2 linked regions of the Sinorhizobium sp. BG8 genome follow. The protein of the gene in region 1 interacts with the protein of each later gene in a pairwise test. Links are inferred from orthologs where the notes say so. Each region holds a gene or a part of one and is shown on either strand. Other genes may lie near its edges.

Region 1 (11,772 bases):
GCAGCGTATCACATGCTGGTCGTCATGGGGCAGGGCCGCCTGACCATGACGAAGTGCCCCTTCAGCTTGCCATCGCCTCTTCGTATTCGGACGAGAGTTCCAGCCACTGTTCCTCGGCGTCTGCGAGCTTCGCGGCCGCATCCGAGCGCTCCTTCGCCTTTGACGCTGCCTTGGCGGGGGACTTTTCGTAGAGCGCCGGGTCGGCAAGCTCCACATCAAGCGCTTGAATCTGTTTCTCCAGCTTTGCCGTCAAGGATTCGAGATCGTTGATCTTTTTGCGCAGCGGTGCCAGCGATGCGCGCCGGTCCGCATTCGCCTTGCGCTGGTCGGCCTTCGAAAGGCCGTCATCGCCGGCCACCGGCCGCGCCTTGTCGTCCTTGCCCTTCGGTCCCCCCACGATGAGGGCCCGGTACTCTTCGAGGTCGCCATCGAAGTTTGCGACGGTTCCGTCCTTCACCAGCCATAGCCGGTCGACGGTCGCCTCTATCAGGTGACGATCGTGGGAGATCAGGATCACCGCGCCGGAATAGTCGTTCAGCGCCTGGATGAGGGCGTTGCGGCTGTCGATGTCGAGGTGGTTGGTCGGCTCGTCGAGGATCAGCAGGTTTGGTCCGTCGAAGGCGGCGAGCCCCATCAGCAGGCGCGCCTTTTCGCCGCCCGACAGGTCCTTGGCCGGTGTTTCCATCTTCTCGGTCGCAAGCCCCATCTGGGCGACGCGTGCGCGCACCTTCGCCTCGGGCGCGTCAGGCATCAGTCTACGCACGTGTTCGACCGCGCTCTGCGTCGGAACAAGGTCGTCGAGTTGGTGCTGGGCGAAAAAGCCGATCTTGAGGTTCGGTGCCGCCTTCACTTCTCCCGTTTCGGACTGAAGCTTGCCGGAGATGAACTTGGCGAAGGTGGACTTGCCGTTGCCGTTCGATCCCAGCAGCGCGATCCGGTCGTCATTGTCGATCCTGAGGTTCAGCCGCTTCAGGATCGGCTGGCCCGGATGGTAGCCGACAGCACCGCTGCTGACCGCGACGATGGGCGAGGCCGGCAGCTTCTCCGGCTCGGGAAACGTGAAGCCCTGCACATGGTCCTCGATCACGGCGGCGACCGTTCCCATGCGCTCGAGCGCCTTGATGCGGCTCTGCGCCTGCCGCGCCTTGGAGGCCTTCGCCTTGAAGCGGTCGATGAAGCTCTGCAGGTGCTTGCGGGCGGCGTCGTTCTTCGCCTTCGCCTTCATCTGCAGTTCGTCGGCCTCTGCCTTCTGGCGCTCGAACTGGTCGTAGGAACCGCGATAGAAGGTCAGCTTCTTCTGGTCGAGATGGATGATCGAGTTGACGGCGGTGTTCAGGAGGTCGCGGTCGTGGCTGATGATGATGACGGTGTGCGGGTAGCGGCGCACATAGTCCTCGAGCCAGAGCGTGCCTTCGAGGTCGAGGTAGTTGGTCGGTTCGTCGAGGAGGAGCAGGTCGGGCTCCGCAAAGAGCACCGCGGCAAGCGCCACGCGCATCCGCCATCCGCCGGAAAAGCTCTTGGCAGGACGCTTCTGCGCCTCGTGGTCGAAGCCGAGGCCGGCGAGAATGCTGGCCGCGCGAGCCTCGGCCGCATGGGCGCCGATGTCGGCGAGCCGTGTCTGGATCTCTGCGATGCGATGAGGATCGGTGGCCGTTTCGGCTTCCGCCATCAGCGCTGCGCGCTCCTTGTCGGCCGCAAGCACGATCTCGATCAGGGGCTCGTCGGTTCCGGGGGCTTCCTGCGCCACCTGGCCGATCCGGGCGTTGCGCGGTATCGAGACGTTGCCCGCTTCCCCTGCAAGGTCGCCGGTGATGACACGGAAGAGCGTGGACTTGCCGGCGCCGTTGCGCCCGACAAGGCCCGCCTTTGTTCCCGCCGGAAGCGAAACGGAGGCGTTGTCGAGCAGGAGGCGCCCGGCGATACGGGCGGAGAGGCCGGAGATCGTGATCATGGATCGCGTCTATAGGGCCGGCCACCCCGTCAAGGCAAGGGGTTGAGGCGCGGCCTCAGGCCACATCGCGTCGATAGTTGCGCGCTGCCCGAGCCGCAATGTCGGCGGAGTAGAAGCGGATTTCACGACCTTCGCCTTCGCCGGCAACCGCGAGAGCCTGTTCCGACTGGCTTACCAGCACGGAAGGGGATCGAGCCGCATCCGTGAAGGCAATCCCGCCCGTCAGGGACAGGAAGCCCGGTGGCAGGTCCCGTCCCGGAAAGCTGAAGCTCTCCGCCTCGACCTTGCCGCGGATGCGTGCGGCGATGCTCGCCGCGTTGTCGCGATTGACGTCGGCGAGGAGAAGCGCGAACTGGTCCGGCCCCGTCCGCGCCACGAAATCGTTCTTCTTCAGCGATTGCCTGAACAGCGCTGCGAGCTGGCGCAGCGTCTGGTCGGCAGCGCCCGCCACGTGCGTGTCCATGAAACCCTTGAGACGGTCGATGCGCACCAGCAGCAGCGCCGCGGTCTTTTCGTCCTCACTCTCGAAGTGGGACTTGAGCCGCGTCGCAAGTGCCGCCTGGTTGCCGAGGCCGGTGACCGTATCGTGGGTCAGCGCCTCGTGGCTCGCTGCCATGCCGGAGCGCACGCCCCGCATCTGGCCGAGAATGTCGTCGGTGCGCAGGCCCAGGATACGCTCTGCCGACAGGAGATCCTGGACGATGGCGAGCAGCCGGCTGGCGTCGCTGGCGAAGTCGGTCATGGCGAACACCGGGTCGGAAGTCAGCCGGTCGGCAATCTCCCGGATCTCCTGAAGGGCGATCGCCTTGTCCTGGTTGCACTTGTTTGTGACGGAGGACATCTCCCCGATGAGCCTAAGGGCCTCTCCCGCCGCCTGTCCGGCCGCAAGCGCATTGTGGCTAGCAAGTCCGTAGCGGATGGCCAGCGCGTCCAGCGAGGCCTGTTCCGGCGACTTGCCGAGTGCGGCGATTTCCTTTACCAGCGCGGCGTTGCCGCCGGCGCAGGCCTCGTAGAGCAATTCGTAGTTGCGTGGCTGCCCGCTGATCCCGAGGCTTGCCATGAGCTGCATGATCTTCTGCGCGGTAGCGGGTGCCCCGGCCGCTGCTTCTTTCGTCCCCATCATTGCGTTCGTCGTCATAACAGCAAACACCGAAAAGTTGTGGGAAGAACCGCTTTGCCGTCCCCCATCGTGCATTCTCGCGGAGATTGTACTGTGCGCCGGTTAATATTAGGTGATGCTGCATTGCAACCTGCATTCTGCAATTTTGCCGATAGCCGATTGATGCAATTGCTCAATTATTGCTCAATTAAGGGATCTCTAACCCTTTTCCTTCATTGATGGCTGACGGGATGACCCCGCTGTGCCGTTTCCCGCCCTGGTAGTGTGGAAAAGGACACAAGTCCGCACGCATGTGTCACGCGTCGCTACTTCATCCCGAGCCATCATGAACAGGACCGTTATCGCGGCGAATTTTGCACTGTTTCTCTCCCTGGTCGTCGCCGCGCAGGCGTGGCCGGCCGGAGATTTCGTGCTTGTGGTGGCGGCTCCCGGATCGAACCCGGCAACGGTCCATTCCCTCATCGCGCGGTCGGGGGGCTCCTATGTCGGCCCGTCGCGGTTCGGCTGGATGGCCGTCGCCTATTCCCAAAGCAGCGACTTTGCGCAGCGCCTTCTCGGCGAAGGCGCCTTTCTCGTCCTCAATCATGCATTTGCAACAGGTTGCCTTCAGAAGGATCGATCATGAACGCTCTCGCCAGGCTCCGCCTCTATGCTTCGTATGGGATATTCTCCCTTCTGTGGATCAACGTGGGCTTGATCCTCGTGCGCAATATCTTCCGCGCGGATGGCTTTTCGACCGCGGCCGTCGCTTCGGCCTTCCTGGTCGCAGCCTCGGCCTCGATGAGCTGGTTCGGTGATCGCACAGGAGCCACGACCCGGGTCGTGATGTCGATGGCGCATGCCGCGAGCGTCGCCCTGCTGGTCTATTCCTTCTCCGGCTCCCACCTGCAGATCGACATGCACATGTACTTTTTCGCGTCGCTCGCGATCTGTGCCGCCTGGATCGATTGGCGCGCCATCGTCGGCTATGCGGCACTGGTGGCGGCCCATCACATCGTGCTCTACTTCTGGATGCCCCTGGCGATCTTCCCCGATCAGTCGGATCTCTCGCGCGTTGCGCTCCATGCCGTCGTCCTGATCGTCCAGAGCGGCGTGCTGATCGCACTGACCCACTCGGTTGTGGCCGCCTTCGGTGCGGCGGAGCGTTCGCTGGAGCAGGCAAACTTCGCGCATCGCACCGCGACCGAGATGAGCGAGAAGGCGCGCGCCGCCGACCAGGCGATCGCCGCCGATCGGCTGCGCCAGCAGGAGGAACGCCAGCGCCAGGCGGAGATTGCCGCCTCCGTCGTCCGCGACGTCGAGTATGCGCTTTCGGAACTGGCCGGCGGCAACCTGTCCCATCGCATCGCCATCGCATTTCCCGCCGATTTCGAGAACCTCCGTGTGTCCTTCAACACCTCCATGGATCAGCTCGAGATGGTGATGGGCGCGGTCGGTGACGCCGCGGGCAGCGTCCGCGCGGGATCGAGCCGCATTCGCAACGCCAACGACGATCTGCAGCTTCGCACGGAACGGCAGGCGGCGTCGGTCGAGGAAACCGCTTCGGCGCTTTCGCTCGTCAACGGGACGGTTCAGCAGACGACCGGTCTTGCGGAAGATGCCGGCCGGCTGGTGGAGAACGCTCGCCGCAGCGCGGAACGGTCCGGAACGGTGGTCGGCGATGCCGTGGCCGCGATGGAATTGATCGAGACTTCGTCCGGCGAGATCAGCAAGATCATCGGTGTGATCGACGACATCGCGTTCCAGACCAACCTACTGGCGCTCAATGCCGGTGTCGAGGCCGCGCGGGCCGGAGAGGCCGGCAAGGGCTTCGCGGTCGTGGCCCAGGAAGTCCGTGAGCTTGCGCAGCGTACCGCTACCGCCGCACGCGAGATCAAGGCGCTCATCAACGCCTCGAACGATCATGTGAAGAGGGGTGTCGGCCTTGTCGACCAGACCGGGCAGGCGCTCAGCGCCATCGCCCACGAGGTTCAGGAAATCGCCGCGCACGTCACCGGCATTGTGCAGGGTGCCCGCGAACAGGCGACCGGGTTGAGCGAGATCAGCGCCTCCGTCTCGGAAATCGACCGTAACACCCAGCGCAACGCGGGCATGGTCGGAGAGTCCTCGGCTGCCATTCACGGGCTTGCCGGCGAAGCGCAGAGACTGGAGGATTTGCTCGCAAGGTTCCGTCTTGCCGCCAGCGGATCGGCCGTTGCCTCGGGGCGGACTGAAGGCCGCGCGACGGCACGCGCAGCCTGAGTGAGGAAGTCGCCCGCTCCGTCAGGACGGTGCGGGCGAAAACGTCAGGCGGTTCTGCGCGTCATCTGAAGGGCGCGCACGAACTGCAGGAACATCCCGACATTGGCGGGCTTGGCGCGCCGCGGCTGCGAAAGCTGGATGTCGCGCATCGCGGCTGCATAGCCCTCGGCGCGAGCCTCGTTCATGGCAACCTCGAACGTTTTCGCGATCACCGGATAGCAGTCGTCGGGCAGGTAGGCGTTCGGGGCGTCCGTCCCGTAGACCAGCGCCATCTTGGATAATGCGCTGCCCAGCAGCGCGCTCCATTCCTCTGTCGTTCTCGCCATTGTCCTTTTCCTCTTTTGGACCGGGCTCGTGTTTGCAATCCTCTATGCCTACACTCCGGTGGAAAGGACTATTTCATCCTTTGCCGCCATGCCCTGTAACTTGGGTAACAACCGGAAGACCTTCCGCCGGTCCAAGTTCTCTGTGTCCTTGGCGCTGTTTGTTTGCTTGATTTTCTTGCGCTCGGGACATCGACAATGCGGGATATGAGTGCATGTGCATCGGGTGGCTTTTGCCACGGGGGTAATGCCCCCCTTGCCCTCTGGTAGATCATGCTTCAGGCGCCCGCGCTAGTGTCACCCGTCACACTTCGCATGGTCTCGGAGGCGCTTATCTGAGCCTATCTCGGATTTTCCTGCACGGTCATCCATTCCTGGCCCTCGCTTCTCAGGAAATAGATGAGATCGAGCGAGATCGAAGGCTTTCCGAGCGCCGTCAGACCCGAATGCGCCTGGCCGCGATGATGGGTCTGGTGGTTGAAGACGTGAACCAGCGTTGGCTCGACGGCATGGGTGAACGCAATAGGGCTGGAGACCGGCGAATAGGTCATGTCGCGCTTCAGATCCTCCTCGCTGAGCGAGGTCAGCCAGTCGATGATGCGCGCGTCCTCCGCGACCCGGGCCGCATGCAGTCCGGCGAAATCGTCGAACAGGACGGTGTCGAGCGAGGGAGGAGCCTCTCCCTGTCCGGTCAGGCGCTTCAGCCAGATCCTGTCTGCGACGAGAATGTGGTTCAGCGTTCCCTGCAACGATTTGAAGAAGGCCCCGGTGTCACGCCGGAACTCCTCGTCTGTAACCTTGGAGACAGCCTCGTAGAGATTGCGGTTTGCCCATGCGTTATAGGCGGCGAACATCTGGAAGTGTCTGATCATGGTGTTGTTTTTCCTTGCCTGAATCATCGGGCCGCATTCTAGGGCATGAAATGATTTCGGGGTGTTATGGGACTCATGAAATTTGCTGATCCGATGAGAGGCCTGCAGTCTTCGCGTGCGGCGCGCGCCGGTCGGCCGATGCGCGTCGCCGCATGCGCCGTGTGACGGCTGCATGAAACCTTGGCCCATCCGGCGGCATTTGCCCGCGCCCCCTTGTTTTGCGCGGAATTGGCGGTTATTGAACCGCCACTTTTCACCGGAAACCAAGGGAATTGACTGATGGCGATTGAACGCACCTTTTCGATGATCAAGCCGGATGCGACGAAGCGCAACCTCACGGGCGCGATCACCAAGATGCTCGAAGACGCAGGCCTGCGCGTCGTTGCATCCAAGCGCGTGTGGATGAGCCGCCGCGAAGCCGAGGGCTTCTATGCCGTTCACAAGGAACGTCCGTTCTTCGGCGAACTGGTCGAGTTCATGTCCTCCGGCCCGACGATCGTCCAGGTCCTCGAAGGCGAGAACGCCATCGCGAAGAACCGCGAAGTCATGGGCGCCACCAACCCGGCCAACGCTGACGAAGGCACGATCCGCAAGGTTCACGCGCTCTCGATCGGCGAGAACTCGGTTCACGGCTCCGACGCTCCGGAAACCGCTGCCGAAGAGATCGCATACTGGTTCTCCGGCACCGAGATCGTCGGCTGATTGGATCAGTCGGACGGACCCGAGCACATGACCGGGTCCTGACGGCACAGGCGGACGGCGGGCAGAGTGCCCGCAACAGCCTCTGACAGGAATGATGAGCCGCCCGCAGCGACCGCCGCGGGCGGCTCTTCTCGTCGAGGGAGGCGTTCTGGTGAAAGCCGCAAGCGGCGCCAGGCGACCCAGGCACCATGGCTCCGGCCCGCCCGTGAGCGTCACACCGGGCACTTGGCCGTTTCGAAATGCTCCGGCGTCTTCCCGTCCTTGAAGACCTCTGGATTCTTGTCGTAGGCCGGTCCGACGACCAGCGCCTTCGCCGGCAGCACGTCCTGGTCGAGATTGGAGATCACACTGGTCTCCAGCGTCTGCAGGACCTTGCCGTCCGGATCGGTCACGCGGATGGTCACCTTGTAGGGACGCTCCTTCTTGACGCAGGTCACGTCCGGACTTTCGAGGATCACCTTGTCGACCTTCGGAAAGAGCTTCTGGCTCAGCACGAGCGGGTCGCCGCCCGCCGGGTTCTCGAACTGGGCCTCGACCTTCGATCCCTCGGGCACCGGCACTGTGCGGTTAAGGGTGACCATGTAGGTCGCGTAGGCGAGGCGATAGTTGAAGATGAACATCTTGCCGGTGAGCTCGAGCGGGTTTTCTCCGCTCTGGCGCTGGCAGCCGGCGGCCAGGCAGGCGAGGGCGACCATCAGCAATATCCTCGATTTCATTGCACTGTCTCCTCGCGGTGACGGTAGTAGTGCCGGCTGGCCTTCACCCGGTTGCCGCAGACTGCCATGTCGCACCATGCGCGCGACCGGTTGCGACTGCGGTCGAGAAACAGCCACTGACAGTTCGGGCAGATCTTGAGCCGCTCCGGCTGCGGGTTGGCGGCAAGGAAGAGCGCCGAGCGCGCGGTCGCCGTGTCGAGCAAGCAATCCTTGTCTCCGCGGCTCGTGCGCAGTGTCGCCGATATCGCGTCGAGGAGGTCGGCGAGCAGCGCCGGATCGCCGTTGCCTGATGCTTCGGCCCGGAAATGGCGGTCGATCGCCTCGCGAAGGCCGATGAACCGCGCGCGACCCGCCGGGGGTACAGGAGCGACCGGTCCGTAGACATCCCGCTCGGCGCAATGGCGGTTCACACCGGCGGCGAAGGCATCCATCGCCGCCGCATCGGCGAAGCGGTCGATGCGCCGCGAAGCGTCCGGTCGCAGCACGACCGAGTTGGCGACGTCGAGCGCCAGAGAGCCGCCGGCGAAGCGGTGCGAGGTCCAGGAGAAGGTCATCGATCATCCTAACTGGTAAAATGCATAATACCAGTTATAGTGATCTTGTCACCCGTTGGATGCGCGCATGGCCTATCTCCTCCAGCAGTTCGCGAACGCCGTGCCGGTTGCCGCGCTCTATGCGGTGCTTGCCTTCGGCTATTCGCTGGCCTTCGCCGTCACCCGACGGGCGGACATCACCTTCGGCGCGCTCTTTGCCTTTTCCGCGCAGATGTTCATCCTGTTTTCCGACTATGCCTGGAACCGGCTGTGGCTGGTGCTGCCCGCCGCCCTCGCGGTCGGAGCGGTGGCGGCGGCCGTCTATGCCATCGGTGCCGCGGTCGTGGTGGCGCGTCACGTCATGCGACCGCTCGCCTTCTCGTCCGACAACACCGTCGTGGTCGCGGCGGTCGGTGTGGTGCTGGTGCTGATGGAGACTGCCCGGCTCGCCTCCGATACCCGCAGCCTGTGGCTTCCACCCTTTCTGAACACGCCCGTGGTGTTCTGGAACGATCCGGCCTTTCCGGTGACGCTGACCACGATCCAGCTCGCCAATGCCGGGATCATGTTCGCGGTGGTCGGTCTCGGCCATGTCTGTCTCGTGCGCTCGAGATGGGGAGGCGATGGCGGGCGGTATCGGAGGACCGGGAGGCTGCGGAGCTCTGCGGCGTCGACAGCGCCGGCGTCTACATTGCCGCCTACGGCACGGCTGCGCTGGTCGCGAGCCTGACGGGCATTCTCGCGGCTTCCTACTACGGCAACATGGATTTCGGAGCGGGCATGACCTTCGGCGTGAAGGTCCTGTTCATCGCCGCGATCGGCGGCCACGGCACTCCGCTCAAGGCGGCGGTCGGCGGCGCCGGTGTCGGTCTCGCGGAAACCTTCTGGAATGCCTATGCGGCGGCGCTCTGGCGCGACCTCGTGATCTTCTCGGTCCTGGTGCTCCTGCTCGTCATCTTCCGGCGCGAGAAGGCGATCCCCTGACCCGTATGCGGCAGTGGCTCTCGGATGACGTCGAGGCAAAGGCAGCCGAAACGCGGACGGCTCGGTCAGCGCCGCCACTTGTCGCGGGCGTGGTCGTCGGCGTCGCGGGCATCCACCCAGCCGCCTTCGGTGCCGTCACGCAGGTGTTCCTTCTTCCAGAAGGGCGCGGAGGTCTTGAGATAGTCCATCACGAAGGCAGCGCCGTCGAATGCGGCCTGACGGTGCGAGGCCGTGGCGATGACAAGCACGATGTTTCCGCCCGGCGCGATTGGTCCGACGCGATGGATCGCTGAAATGCCGGAAAGCTGGAAGCGTTCGATCGCCTCGTGGCAGATGCGACCGATTTCCGCCTCCGCCATGCCCGGATAGTGTTCGAGTTCGAGGGCCGCCAGCCGTCCGCCGTCGTCCCGGCAAAGCCCGGTGAAGGTGACGACCGCGCCGATCTCGGTACGGCCCTCGGTGAGGCGGCTCAATTCGCTTGCGGCGTCGAAGTCCTCGCGGCTGACGCGAACGATGACCGGAGCCTCGCGCCCGCCACCCATGATCAGCCTCCGGTCATCGGAGGGAAAAGCGCTATCTCGCGCGCCCCACCGATCGGCTCGTCATGCTCGACATGTTCCTGGTTGATCGCGACGCGGATGACGTTCTCGTGCTCCAGCGCCGCCTCGTATTCCTCGCCTCTCGTCTTGAGAAAAGCGATGAGGTCGCCTGCCGTCTTCACGGAGGCGGGAAGCGCGAGATCTTCCTCGCCCTTGCCGATCCTCTCTCGCACCCAGGCGAAATAGACGAGCTTGACCATCTCAATCGACCATATGCTTGGCGCCGGCGCGGAAGTAGTCGTAACCGGTATAGATGGTCAGGATGGCGGCGACCCACAGCAGGGTGATGCCGATTTCGGTCGTATAAGGCAGCACCTTGTCGCCGGCAGGGCCGGCCAGCAGGAAGGCGATCGCCACCATCTGCGCCGTGGTCTTCCATTTGGCGATCCGCGTGACCGGCACGCTGACCTTCAGTGCCGCCAGATATTCGCGCAGGCCCGATACCAGGATTTCGCGGCAAAGGATCGTGATCGCCGCCCAGAGCGACCAGCCGGCAATCGTCTGGTCGGCGGCCATCAGCAGAAGCACGGCGGCTATCAGGAGCTTGTCGGCGATCGGATCCAGCATCTTGCCGATATTGGAGGTCTGGTTCCAGATGCGGGCGAGATAGCCATCGAGATAGTCGGTGATCGAGGCGGCGATGAACAGGCCGAGACCGGTCCATCGGGCGAAATCGGAACTCTCGAGCCGACCCTCGATGAAAAAGCAGACGACGATCAGCGGCACGGCCAGAATGCGAGCGTAAGTGAGGAGATTGGGGATGTTGTATGCGCGCGATGCCATGGATTTTACATTTCTCTGCCGTTTGAGCGTAAATGATGGCTTTGCGTCGCCAACGTCAACTGTCCCCGCCGTCTTTTTTGGCTCCGATAGCGGCATAATTCCGGTGCGCGGAATACGTCTCCGCCGGCGCCGCGAAGGTCAGAGCAGGAAGTCGCTCTTGTAGAGTGTCATCGCGTCGTCGAGGTGGATCACGAAATCCGATTTCTTGTCCCCGTTGAGGTCGGCGTAAATGTAGGTATCGGAGGCCTTCTTGCTGTAGCGCAGTTCCCCCGCATCACCGGAATAGGACTTCGTTCCGATGAAGGAGAAGTCCTGGGTGCCGCTTCTGGTCGTATCGGCGTCGAGCGACCTCAGGTCGATGCGGTCGCCCTGCGAATGGGAAAAGTCGATGATCGTGTCGCGGCCGGAGGAGGCCGCCGTGCTGTCCGACTTCAGGTTGAACACGAAGGTGTCTGCGCCCGATCCGCCCGAAAGCTTGTCCGCGCCGCCGCCGCCCGTAATCTTGTCGTTTCCCGCGCCGCCCGAGATCGAATCGTTGCCGTTCTTGCCGTCGATGCGGTTGGAGCCGACATTGCCCACGAGCCGCTCGGAGGCGGAGGAGCCGGTAAGCGCCAGCGCGTCGCGGCCCAAAAGTTTCGCGCCGCTCGCGCCCGAGGTCAGCGTCAGAGATACGGAGCTCTCGATGAACTTGCCGTCCACGAGGTCGATCTTGGCATTCTCGCTGAGTACCTTCGCCTCGAGCTTCACGGCGGAGGATCCGGTGCCGAACGCCACCGAGTTGGTGCCGGCACTAACCTTCATCTGGTAGCCGCCGCTCGCGATGCTGTCCGTCGTCTTGCCCTCTGAGGAAATGCGCACGTCGTTGCGCCCTTCGCCGACCGAATAGAAATCGTCCCCGGAAGTGTCGTTGTAGATCACCCCCGTCAGGAAGATGGAACTGCCGGATTT
Region 2 (11,582 bases), 2.2 Mb from region 1 along the record:
TCTCGGCAAAGCTCTTCTCCCTCGATGACCGGATTCGCTCGCTGGTGAGAAGCGGAAACGCCGCGGAAGGCGTGCGGATCGCCACGGGTGACGCCCGCAGCATCATGGACGATATCGAGCAGCGGATCGAGGCTCGCGTCGAAGCCAACAACGCCCTCATGGATCAGGCCGACCAGGACACCAACGTCCAGTACGCAACGACCCGGACGTTCATCCTCGGTCTCTCGGCCGCCGCACTCCTCATTGCCATTGGCGCCGCCGTCTGGATCGCGCTCGGTATCAACAACGGCCTGCGAAAGATCAGCCTCGTGGCCGAGGCCGTGGCCATCGGCGACCTCAACCAGAACGTCGAGATCAAGACGAACGACGAGATCAAGGATCTGGTCAACACGATCAACGTCATGACCGGCAACCTGCGCAACACGGCGACCATTGCCGACCAGATCGCCAACGGCGACCTGACCGTCTCGCCCAAGCCACTGTCCGACAAGGACACACTCGGCATTGCGCTCGAAAGCATGGTCGAACGCCTGCGCGGCGTCGTGGCCGATGCGCTCTCGGCCGCCGACAATGTTTCGGCCGGCAGCCAGGAACTTTCCGCAAGCTCCGAGCAGCTGTCGCAGGGTGCGACCGAACAGGCTTCGTCCGCCGAAGAGGCCTCCGCCTCGATGGAAGAGATGGCGTCGAACATCAAGCAGAATGCCGACAACGCCGCCCAGACCGAGAAGATCGCCCGCCAGTCCGCCAAGGATGCCGAAGCCAGCGGCGAGGCCGTCGGCCGTGCCGTCGGCGCCATGCGCACGATCGCCGAGAAGATCTCGATCGTTCAGGAAATCGCCCGCCAGACCGACCTTCTCGCCCTCAACGCCGCTGTCGAGGCAGCGCGTGCCGGCGAGCACGGCAAGGGCTTCGCGGTCGTGGCGTCGGAAGTGCGCAAGCTTGCCGAACGCAGCCAGGCGGCCGCATCGGAAATCAGCGCTCTGTCGGGTGAAACCGTAACCGTCGCGACCGAAGCCGGCGAGATGCTGAACCGGCTGGTTCCGGACATCCGCAAGACCGCCGAGCTGGTTTCCGAGATCTCGGCCGCCTGCCGCGAGCAGGACATCGGCGCCTCGCAGATCAACGAGGCGATCCAGCAGCTCGACAAGGTGACCCAGGTCAATGCCGGCTCGTCCGAGGAAATGTCCGGCACGTCGGAGGAACTCGCCGCACAGGCCGAGGAGCTCCAGGCCTCCATCTCCTTCTTCCGTGTCGATCGCAGCGGCGAGAAGGCGGCTGCCCAGGTCCGCAAGCCGGCACCTGCACGGCCAATCGCTGCCGCGCCTGCTCGCAAGCCCGCCCCGACTTCTTCCCACACCAATACGGTGAGCGGGCAGCAGGCGCGCGCGAAGGGCTTTGCCATCGACATGTCGATGGGCGGCCCGGATGCCGACGACGCGCATTTCAAGGAGAGCGCATAACATGGCAAGCACGTCTGCCGAGTCCCAGTTCGTGACATTCAGCCTCGGCGAGGAGGTCTTCGCCGTGCCTGTCGAGGTGGTCCGGGAAATCCTGGACCACGAGGAAGCTTTCAAGATCCCCCACGGCCCGGAATATCTGCTGGGCCTCAGGGACGTTCGCGGGCAGGGGGTGCCGGTCATCGATCTGCGCCTGCGCCTCGGGATGAGCCGTACGGTCAAGACGCCGCACACACGCATACTGGTCCTCGACGTACCGATGAAGGATCGCATCATGACGCTCGGCTTGGTCGCCGACCGGGTCTTCGAGGTCGTGCCCTTCCGTCAGGATGAGATCGAGGGTGCGCCGGACATCGGCGTGCGCTGGCGCTCGGACTACATCTCGGGCGTCGTGCGCAGGAACGGCGGCTTCGTCGTGATCGTCGATCTCGCACGCCTCTTCTCGGGGCGGAAACGGCGTTGGCGCAAGCCGGCAGCGCTGCCATAGAATTCGCATAACGGAGCGTCGCCGTGGGGCAAGCGGAGAGAGTCCAATATTCTGACGATCGCATCAGCAACCGCAATTTCGAGGCGCTGTCGAAGTACATCTACGACTACAGCGGCATCAAGATGCCGATCACCAAGATGACCATGCTGGAAGGCCGGCTGCGCCGGCGATTGCGCGCGACCGGCATTCCAACATTCGATGCCTATTGCCACTTCCTGTTCAAGGAGGGCGGCATCGAAACGGAATCGGTCTACCTGATCGATGCCGTGACCACGAACAAGACGGACTTCTTCCGGGAGCCGAAGCATTTCGAGCATATGGAGCAGGAGGCGCTGCCGGCTCTCGTCAATGCCGGGCACAAGCGCCTGCGGCTGTGGAGTTCGGCCTGCTCGACGGGGGCCGAGCCCTACACCATGGCGATGGTGCTTGCCGAATTCGCTTCCGGAAACTCCGGGCTCGACTACCGTATTCTCGCGACCGACCTTTCCACCGACGTGCTGCGCACGGCGTGGCGCGGCATCTACGCGGAGGAAATGGTCGATCCCGTTCCGCCGGCGCTGAGGAAAAAGTACGTCATGACCGCGCGCGATCCTTCCCGCCGCGACGTGCGGATCAAGCCTTCGCTGCGCTCGTCGATCGGCTTCGGCCGGCTGAACCTGATGGACGACGCCTACAAGGTCGGCGATCCCATGCACATCATCTTCTGCCGCAACGTGCTCATCTATTTCGACAAGCCGACCCAGTCCCACGTGCTGTCGCGGCTTTGCGATCGGCTGGTGCCGGGCGGCTACCTCTATATCGGCCACTCGGAAACGGTGACCGGAATCAACCTTCCGATCAAGCAGGTCGCGAATACCGTGTTCAAGAAAGTCTGAAGTCCGCTCATGGCGAAAAAGATCCGCGTGCTCATCATCGACGATTCCGCCAGCGTTCGTCAGGCGCTCGTCCGCGTCCTCGAACAGGATCCCGACATCGAGGTCATGGCCGCGGTCTCTGATCCCTTCATGGCGGCGAAGAAGATCCAGGAAGAAATCCCTGATGTCATCACGCTGGACGTGGAGATGCCGCGCATGGACGGCATCACCTTCCTGCGCAAGCTGATGTCGCAGAGGCCGATCCCGGTGGTGATGTGCTCCTCGCTGACGGAGGAGGGTTCCGAAACCCTGCTGCAGGCGCTGGAAGCGGGAGCGGTCGACGTCATCCTCAAGCCCAAGATCGGTGCGGCCGATCACCTGGAGGAGTCAGGCGTGCGGATCCGCGAAGCCGTGCGGGGTGCAGCCCATGCCCGCCTCTCCGGACCGCGGCGCGTGCCGCTCTCGCAGGGGCCGGCCGCCAAGCTTACCGCCGATGCCGTATTGCCGCCCCCTTCTGGGCGGGCAATGGCGAAGACGACGGAAATGGTCGTCTGCGTCGGGGCATCGACGGGGGTACCGAGGCGCTTCGTGTGCTCCTCGAGCAGCTTCCCGCAAATTCGCCGGGCATCGTCATCGTCCAGCACATGCCGGAAAAGTTCACGGCGGCTTTCGCCAAGCGGCTGAACGGCCTGTGCGAGGTGGAGGTCAAGGAAGCCCAGAACGGCGATCCGGTGCTGCGCGGGCATGCGCTGATCGCACCCGGGGACCATCACATGATGCTGGAGCGCCAGGGCGCGCGCTACCATGTCTCGGTGCGGACCGGGCCGCTCGTTTCCCGCCACCGGCCCTCCGTCGACGTGCTCTTCCGCTCGGCGGCGCGCTGTGCCGGATCGAACGCCATGGGCGTGATCATGACCGGCATGGGCGACGATGGCGCGCGGGGCATGGACGAGATGCATCGCGCCGGCGCCTATACGGTTGCCCAGGACGAGGCGACCTCCGTCGTGTTCGGCATGCCGAAGGAAGCGATCGCCCATGGAGGCGTCGATCGCGTCGTGCCGCTCGACAACATCGCCTGGGAAATCCTCACCGCGGACCGCAAGCACTAGCGAATTTCCTGCAAAAGCTGAGCGAACCCGCGCCCGAAGTTCTGCAGAAACAGAGGGTTAATGCCCTTTCCGTCCCTGTTCCTGCGTCTCACTTTAGCCCGGGCCGATAACCTCTTCCGGGAGATATGCGTCAGGCGCGCTTTATCATCCGTTAACCATGATGCGGGCAAAATAGATCCCGGTACCATGTGCGGTACTGGACGAGCGATGACAAGGCTCACGAACCCATTCGAAGGATCGATGATGCCAGTCATCACGTTTGCCAACACCAAGGGCGGAGCGGGCAAGACCACTGCCGTTCTCCTGGTCGCCACCGAGCTTGCCCGCATGGGCTACCGGGTCTCGGTTCTCGACGCCGACCCGCAGCAGTGGATCACCCGCTGGTTCGAGGCCGCCACGGCGGAGAGCCGGAAGAACCTTTCCGTCGTAACCTACGTCACGATGGGAACGATCGACGGGCATGTCGCCGAGGAGCGCGGCCGGAGCGACTACGTGCTGATCGACCTGCCCGGCTCGCGCAACTCGCTTCTCGCCAAGGCCGTCGGTTACTCGGATCACGTGCTCATTCCCGTCCAGGGATCGGCTATGGATGCGCAGGGCGGCGCCAACGTCATCGAGCTCCTCCAGTATCTCGAGGACAAGGCCGACATCCGCATCGCGCATTCCGTGGTGCTCACCCGCGTCAATTCCATGGTCACCACGCGCGCACTGATCGCGGTCAAGGATCTGCTGGCAAAACGCCGCGTGGATGTCCTGGACACGCCGATCATCGAGCGCTCGGCCTATCGCGACATCTTCGGGTGCGGCGAGACGCTCTACACGATGGACGCCCGCAAGGTCAGCAATCTCGAAAAGGCGCAGGAGAATGCCCGCGCCCTCGGGCGTGAGATCGTGCAGCGTGTCGCGGCTAAGGCGCGGAAGGCGCAGACCGCCGAGACCGTGCGTCAGAGGCTTCTGTCGGCCGCCTGAGACCCGTTCGTCCCGCTTTCCCATTCAGCTTCGTTGCCGGCATTCGCACGCCTGTCGCGCATTCACGCTCGACAGGCCGCGGCGTTTTGGCGATAGAGGAAGGGTGAAGGGAGCATCGCATGACGACCGGAGACATCCGCATCGGAGAGAGTTGGAAGGCGCCGTTGTCGGCGGAGTTCGGCAGCCCGTACATGGCGTCGCTCAGAAGCTTTCTCGTAACGGAGAAGGAACAGGGCAAACGTATCTTCCCGAAGGGTGCGGAGTATTTCCGCGCACTCGACCTCACCCCCCTCGACGATGTGCGCGTCGTCATCCTCGGCCAGGATCCGTACCACGGTGAGGGACAGGCGCATGGGCTCTGCTTCAGCGTCAGACCGGGTGTCAGGATCCCGCCGTCGCTCATCAACATCTACAAGGAACTCGACAGCGATCTCGGCATCGCGCCGGCCCGTCACGGATTTCTCGAGCACTGGGCCCAACAGGGCGTCCTGCTCCTCAACAGCGTGCTGACCGTGGAGATGGGACGTGCGGCCTCGCACCAGGGGCGGGGATGGGAGCAGTTCACCGACGCCGTGATCCGCGCCGTCAACGAGAACGGCAATCCGGTCGTTTTCATGCTCTGGGGTTCCTATGCCCAGAAGAAGGCAAGCTTCGTCGACCACCGGCGCCATCTCGTGCTCAGGGCGCCGCATCCCTCGCCGCTTTCCGCCCACAACGGTTTCTTCGGCTGCCGTCATTTTTCCAAGGCGAACGACTTCCTCAAGTCGAAGGGCCGCGAACCGATCGACTGGCGTCTGCCGCTGGAACCGTGATGCGTGGACTGTCTCCGGTCCTTCAGGGCCGGGCGGGTGAGGCCAGCGTCTCGCCCAGGAGGCGGAGCACGGCCGGCGCGTCGATATCGATGCAGGCAAGCTGGCTCGGGTAGCCGTCCCAGTCTCCCGGCGGGAAGTGCCGCCCGTCTGGCTTCTGGATCGTCTGGCCGTCGGCGACGCCGCTCGTCGCCACCCGTATCGCACCGCTGCGGGTGGTGAAGTGCTCGGGCGCGACCAGATAGACGCAGGCGCAACTGTCGTGGACAACCATCGCGTCCTCAACGTGCCGTCCGTAGAAGTCGATGTAGATTTGCGAGATGTCGGAAAGGAGCCTGACGCGCTCTCCGCCGGCGGACACGAGCCCGGCCAGCATGTCGCGCGTCATCACCGTCTTCATGGTGACGTCGAGGCCGACGACCACCACCGGCCAGGCCGCCGTCATCACGACATCAGCCGCTTCGGGGTCGCCGTGGATGTTGGCTTCCGCCGCGGGCGTGACGTTGCCCGGCACGTCGAAGGCGCCACCCATGATGATGACCTGGCGCGCGAGATTGGCGATCTGCGGATCCTCGCGCAGCGCATGGGCAAGGTTGGACATGCGGCCGACGGCTATGATCGTCACCTCGCCGGGATTGGCGCGGATCGTATCGATGATGAACCGATGCGCCGGGCGCGGATCAACCGGAAGATCGACGACGTCGGGAACGTCGATGTTGCCGAGACCGTCATGGCCGTGGATCATCACAGGCCAGTCGGCGGAATGGCGTTCGGGAACGTAGGTCTTGCCGTTGCCCATGGCGACGGGCGCGGGAATATCCCAGGCCTGCTTGAGGAAAAGTGCATTTCGCGTGGTGGTCTCGACGGACGCATTGCCGAAAACCGTCGTTATGCCGATGAGGTCGATCTCGGGATGATGATGCAGGAACAGAAGCGCCATCGCGTCGTCGATGCCCGGATCCGTGTCGAAAATGACCTTGTGCATGCTGAAGTTCTCTTCTCGGAATGCCCCGGGAACGCTGTCGCCGGGTAATGCTACTGGAAACGCCTGATGGAAAACGCCTCGAGTTCGGGAGCCGCGGGTCCCGAAAGCAGGTTCGCCACGTGGCGTCCTGTCACGGCGGAAAGCGTCAGGCCGAGGTGCCCATGTCCGAAGGCCATGGCGATGCGCGGGTCCTTTGGATGCAAACTGATTACCGGCAGGGAATCGGGCGTCGACGGCCTGCGTCCCATCCACTCCGTGCCGCCCTCCTCGGGAAGATCGGGCACGTAGCGGCGCATCTTCTGGCGCATCGCCCGGGCGCGGCCATAGTTCGCGGGCGCATCGGGCCGTGCGAGCTCGACGGCGCCGCCGATGCGAAGCGCGTTCTCGAACGGCGTCGCGACAAAGCCGTGTTCGGAGAAGAACACCGGCATTTCAAGGGTCAGTGAAGGGTTGACGTAGGTCGTGTTGTAGCCGCGCTCGGTCTCCAGCGACGGCTTGAGGCCGAGCCCCGTCAGCAGGTCGCGCGACCAGACCCCGGCGGTAATGGCGATCTTGTCGAAGACGTGGCGGTTTCCGCCTTCGGTCGAAACGGCGATGCCCTGGGCCGTCGGCTCGATCGCGGAGGCCGCTGCGTCTATGACGGTGGCGCGGGCGCGGATCGAAGATTGCAGGCGGCGCAGCAGCGTCAGCGGGTACTCGAATGTCTTGTAGCCGTCGTTGAACACGGCGCCCGCGAAGTTGCCCTTCAATGCCGGTACGCGGCGGCGCGCTTCCTCGGCATCGAGCTTCTCGATTTTGGAGCCGAGAAGCGCCGAGGTCCGTTCCTCATGGGCAAAGGCCTTGTCGCGTGCAACCAGCGTGTCGAAGATCGTCAGTGCTCCCGTGGAGCGGATGTGGCCGGAGATCCCAACCATCTGCCCCATGTTGAGGTGGTCGTCTTCCGCCGACTTCATCAGGAACAGCAGCGAGCGGCGCGCATGTTCGACGTTGGCGGGTCGCGACGACATGAGGAAACGGGCGAGCCAGGGGGTGAGCGCGGGCAGGTCCTGCCAGCGGATGGTGAGCGGCCCCAGCGGGTCAAGCAGCCACTTCGGCGCCGCCAGCAGCATGCCGGGGCGTGCGACCGGATCTATTTCGGGAACTGCGAGAATGCCGGCATTGCCGACGGACGCGGGCAGGCCGCCGGCATCGCGCTCGATGACAGTGACATCATGCCCCTGTTCGATGAGGTGAAGTGCGGTGGCGCAGCCGATAATGCCGCCGCCGACGATTCCGATATTTGCCATGCCTGTCCCGTCTATCCCCGATGCCTGACGCCACCGATGCGGCCGTCCGCGCCATCCGATCGCCGCGGACGATAGAGCAATGGATAGCCAAAGGGAACCTTTTCGCCGAACTGATTTTCCGGCACGCAAGCGTTACTGCCACCGGCCGGGCCGCAAGAAAGGTTGGAAACGCGGTGCCCGGGGCAGGGAGGAGGCTCCCCGCCGCCGTCGGCTTCAGCGATTTCCGCCGGCGTCGGCCTGTCCCGTCTCGGGCCGCCTGAACTGCAGCAGGAAGGCGAGGACGAAGAGGATGGTCATCAGCACGACGATGGTGGGGGCAGGCGCACTGTCGAGGAAGAAGCTCAGATAGATTCCAAGGCAGGAGGAGCCGGCCGCGACGAGAACCGCGACGACGAGCATCGGGCCGAAGCGGCGCGTGACCAGCGATGCAATGGCGCCCGGTGCCACCAGCATGGCGACTGACAGGATGATGCCGACCGCCTTAAGCGCGCCAACGACGACGAGCGAAAGCACTGCGAGAAGTCCATAGTGGAGGAAGCGAACGGGAAGGCCGATCGCGCAGGCGTGCTGGCGATCGAAGGCCTGCACCAGGAGGTCCCTTCTCCAGACGAGGATGAAGGCCGTGCTGATGGCCGCGATGATGGCGGTTTCAGCGATGTCGCGGAGCGAAATGCCAAGCATGTCGCCGAAGAGGATGTGGTCGAGGTGGATGTCCGGCTCGACCTTCACGTAGAGCACGAGTCCGAGGCCGAACATGCCGGAAAAGACGATGCCGAGGATCGTGTCCTCCTTCACGCGGCTGTTTTCCTTGAGGTAACCGGCAGCGATCGCGCAGAACAGCCCGGCCACGAAGGCGCCAGCCGCGAAGGGCAGTCCCACCACATAGGCGACCACGACGCCCGGAAGGACCGCATGCGAGACGGCGTCGCCCATGAGCGACCAGCCCTTGAGCACGAGGTAACAGGAGAGCAGCGCCATCGGCACCGAGATCAACAGCGTCACCGCGAAGGCGTTCTGCATGAAGGGAAGCTGGAAGGGCATCAACGCAAGAAAGGCGAACTCGTTCATGCCGCTTCTCCATCGGCGCCGCCCGCGAGTGCCAGTCGTCCCTTGCGGCGCGCGGCCAGCAGACCGTGCTTTGGTGCGAAGACGAAGGCCAGAAGGAAGATCGCCGTCTGCAGCACCACGATGACGCCGCCGGTCGCCCCATTGAGGAAATAGGAAAGATAGGCGCCGACGAGGCTTGTCGCGGCGCCGAGCAATGCGGCGAGGAGGACAAGCCGCTGGAACCGGTCCGTCAGCAGATACGCCGTCGCGCCTGGCGTGACGACCATGGCGACGACGAGGAAGGCGCCGACGGTCTGGAGGGCCGCGACGGTCGAGGCGCTGAGCAGGGTAAAGAAGAGCAGCTTGAGCGCCAGCGGATTGAGGCCGATCGAACGCGCGTGGCTTTCGTCGAAGAAGGCGACCATCAGGTCCTTCCACTTGACGAGCAGGATGGCGAGGGTCAGTCCACCGATGATGGCAAGCTGAAGCGTGTCGCCGGGCGTGATCGCCAGGATGTTGCCGAGCGCGATGGTCTGGATGTTCACCGAGGTCGGCGAGAGCGAGACCATGAAGAGGCCGATGCCGAAGAAGGAGGTGAAGATCATGCCGATGATCGCATCCTCCTTCAGCCGTGTCCTGCGGTTGAGGAACAGCATGGCGCCAGCCGCAAGCCCACCGGACAGGAAGGCGCCGATCGAGAAGGGGAGACCCAGCATGTAGGCACCCGCAACGCCCGGCACGATGGAATGGGAAAGCGCGTCTCCGATCAGCGACCAGCCCTTGAGCATCAGGTAGGCCGAGAGGAAGCCGCAGACGCAGCCGACGAGGGCGCTGACCCACATGGCATTCACCATGTAGTCGTAGCTGAAAGGCTCCAGGAGTGCGCTCATTGCTCGGTCTTTTCCGGCTTGTGCTCCGCGTAGATGACGAAGGGGCGCTCGTCGTCGGAAATGACCTTGATCTCGCGCGGATCCTCGTCCTCGTGAAGATCATGGCCAGCAAGGATGAAGTGCCTGAGCACGCCGCCGAAGGCGCGCTCCAGATTGGTCTCGTTGAAGGTTTCCGAGGTCAGGCCGGATGCGATGACGGTGCCCTTGACGAAGACCGTCCGGTCGCAGAAGTCCGGGACGCTGCCGAGATTGTGGGTGGACACGAGCATCACCCGACCCTCGGCGCGCAGCGTGCGCAGAAGCTCGATGATCTGTTCCTCAGTGTTGACGTCGACGCCGGTGAACGGCTCGTCGAGCAGGATCACCTGGCCTTCCTGCGCCAGCGCCCGGGCGAGGAACACGCGCTTGCGCTGCCCGCCGGAGAGTTCCCCGATCTGGCGCTTGCGGTAGTCGCTCATGCCGACGCGGGCGAGAGCGTCGTCGACCATCCTGTGATCCTTGGCGGATGGTATGCGGAGCCAGCCCATGTGACCGTACCGGCCCATCATCACCACGTCCTCGACGAGGACCGGGAAGGACCAGTCGACCTCTTCCGCCTGCGGCACATAGGCGACGAGATTGCGCTTCAGCGCCTCCTTCACCGAAAGGCCGAGGATCGTGACCTTGCCGGCGGCAACCGGCACGAAGCCCATGATCGCCTTGAACAGCGTCGACTTGCCGCTGCCGTTCACGCCGACGAGGGCTGTGATCGTGCCCTTCGGCACGGAGAAGCTTGCATGGCGCAGGGCGGTGTGGCCGTTGCGATAGGTGACTGTGACGTCTTCCGCGATAATCCCCGGCGTGCTCTTCGCCCTGCTGCCCATCATCATTTCGTCAGGCCTTCCACGATCGTTTCCGAGGTGACGCGCAACAGGTCGAGATAGGTGGGTACCGGCCCGTCCGCCTCGCTGAGCGAGTCGACATAGAGCACGCCGCCATAGCGGGCGCCCGTCTCTGCTGCCACCTGTTCGGCGGGCTTGGACGATACCGTGCTCTCGCTGAACACGACGTGGATGTTGTGTTCGCGCACCGCGTCGATGACAGCCTTGACCTGCTTCGGCGTGCCCTGCTGATCGGCGTTGATCGGCCAGAGAAACAGTTCCTTCAATCCGAAGTCACGCGTCAGGTAGCTGAAGGCGCCCTCGCTGGTGACGAGCCAGCGCTTGTTCTCCGGCAAGGTGGCGATGCTGTCGCGGATTTCGGTCGAAAGCGCGGTGATCTTTTCTCCGTAGGCCTTGGCATTGGCGGCGTAGATCTCGGCATTGTCCGGATCGATGCTCGTCAGACCCTTGCGGATGTTCTCGATGTAGATGAGGGCATTCGCCGGTGACATCCAGGCATGCGGGTTGGGTTTGCCCTCGTAGGGGCCTTCGACGATGCTCATCGGCTCGACGCCATCAGTCACGACGACATTCGGAACATCGCCGAGGTTTGTCAGGAACTTTTCGAACCACAGTTCGAGATTGAGACCGTTGCGCAGGACCAGATCGGCATCAAGCGAGCGATAGATATCCTGCGGAGTCGGCTGATAATTGTGGATCTCGGCGCCCGCTTTCGTGATGGATTCCACGTCGGCGGCGTCGCCGGCCACGTTGCGGGCCATGTCTGCAATGATCGTGAACGTCGTCACGACCTTGGGCTTCGCCAATG

What was found.
Region 2: the proteins of ndk (region 1) and ung interact in binary tests that used the Escherichia coli proteins (3 or more experiments, as listed by UniProt). The link is inferred for Sinorhizobium sp. BG8 from one-to-one orthologs.

What each region holds. Positions count from the first base shown.
Region 1 is NZ_CP044011.1:2,201,291-2,213,062, forward strand. Bases 5,546-8,497 are described here. They hold ndk (nucleoside-diphosphate kinase), read left to right. Parts: upstream 5,546-6,786; coding sequence 6,787-7,209; downstream 7,210-8,497. Other genes in these bases: F3Y30_RS10320 (hypothetical protein), read right to left, coding at 5,546-5,638; F3Y30_RS10325 (DinB family protein), read right to left, coding at 5,977-6,507; F3Y30_RS10335 (hypothetical protein), read right to left, coding at 7,422-7,925; F3Y30_RS10340 (CGNR zinc finger domain-containing protein), read right to left, coding at 7,922-8,479. Outside these bases: F3Y30_RS10300 (ABC-F family ATP-binding cassette domain-containing protein), read right to left, coding at 62-1,951; F3Y30_RS10305 (GGDEF domain-containing protein), read right to left, coding at 2,007-3,089; F3Y30_RS10310 (hypothetical protein), read left to right, coding at 3,397-3,696; F3Y30_RS10315 (methyl-accepting chemotaxis protein), read left to right, coding at 3,693-5,312; more of F3Y30_RS10320, read right to left, coding at 5,357-5,545; F3Y30_RS10350 (molybdenum cofactor biosynthesis protein MoaE), read right to left, coding at 9,508-9,984; moaD (molybdopterin converting factor subunit 1), read right to left, coding at 9,987-10,241; pgsA (CDP-diacylglycerol--glycerol-3-phosphate 3-phosphatidyltransferase), read right to left, coding at 10,243-10,824; F3Y30_RS10365 (CAP domain-containing protein), read right to left, coding at 10,963-11,772. UniProt on the Escherichia coli protein: Major role in the synthesis of nucleoside triphosphates other than ATP. The ATP gamma phosphate is transferred to the NDP beta phosphate via a ping-pong mechanism, using a phosphorylated active-site intermediate.
Region 2 is NZ_CP044011.1:47,107-58,688, reverse strand. Bases 4,080-6,841 are described here. They hold ung (uracil-DNA glycosylase), read left to right. Parts: upstream 4,080-4,995; coding sequence 4,996-5,688; downstream 5,689-6,841. Other genes in these bases: F3Y30_RS00250 (FAD-binding oxidoreductase), read right to left, coding at 6,721-6,841; F3Y30_RS00255 (nucleoside hydrolase), read right to left, coding at 5,711-6,670; F3Y30_RS00265 (ParA family protein), read left to right, coding at 4,151-4,876. Outside these bases: F3Y30_RS00280 (chemotaxis protein CheW), read left to right, coding at 1,462-1,944; F3Y30_RS00275 (CheR family methyltransferase), read left to right, coding at 1,968-2,819; more of F3Y30_RS00250, read right to left, coding at 6,842-7,956; F3Y30_RS00245 (metal ABC transporter permease), read right to left, coding at 8,170-9,024; F3Y30_RS00240 (metal ABC transporter permease), read right to left, coding at 9,021-9,893; F3Y30_RS00235 (manganese/iron ABC transporter ATP-binding protein), read right to left, coding at 9,890-10,762; F3Y30_RS00230 (metal ABC transporter substrate-binding protein), read right to left, coding at 10,759-11,582. UniProt on the Escherichia coli protein: Excises uracil residues from the DNA which can arise as a result of misincorporation of dUMP residues by DNA polymerase or due to deamination of cytosine.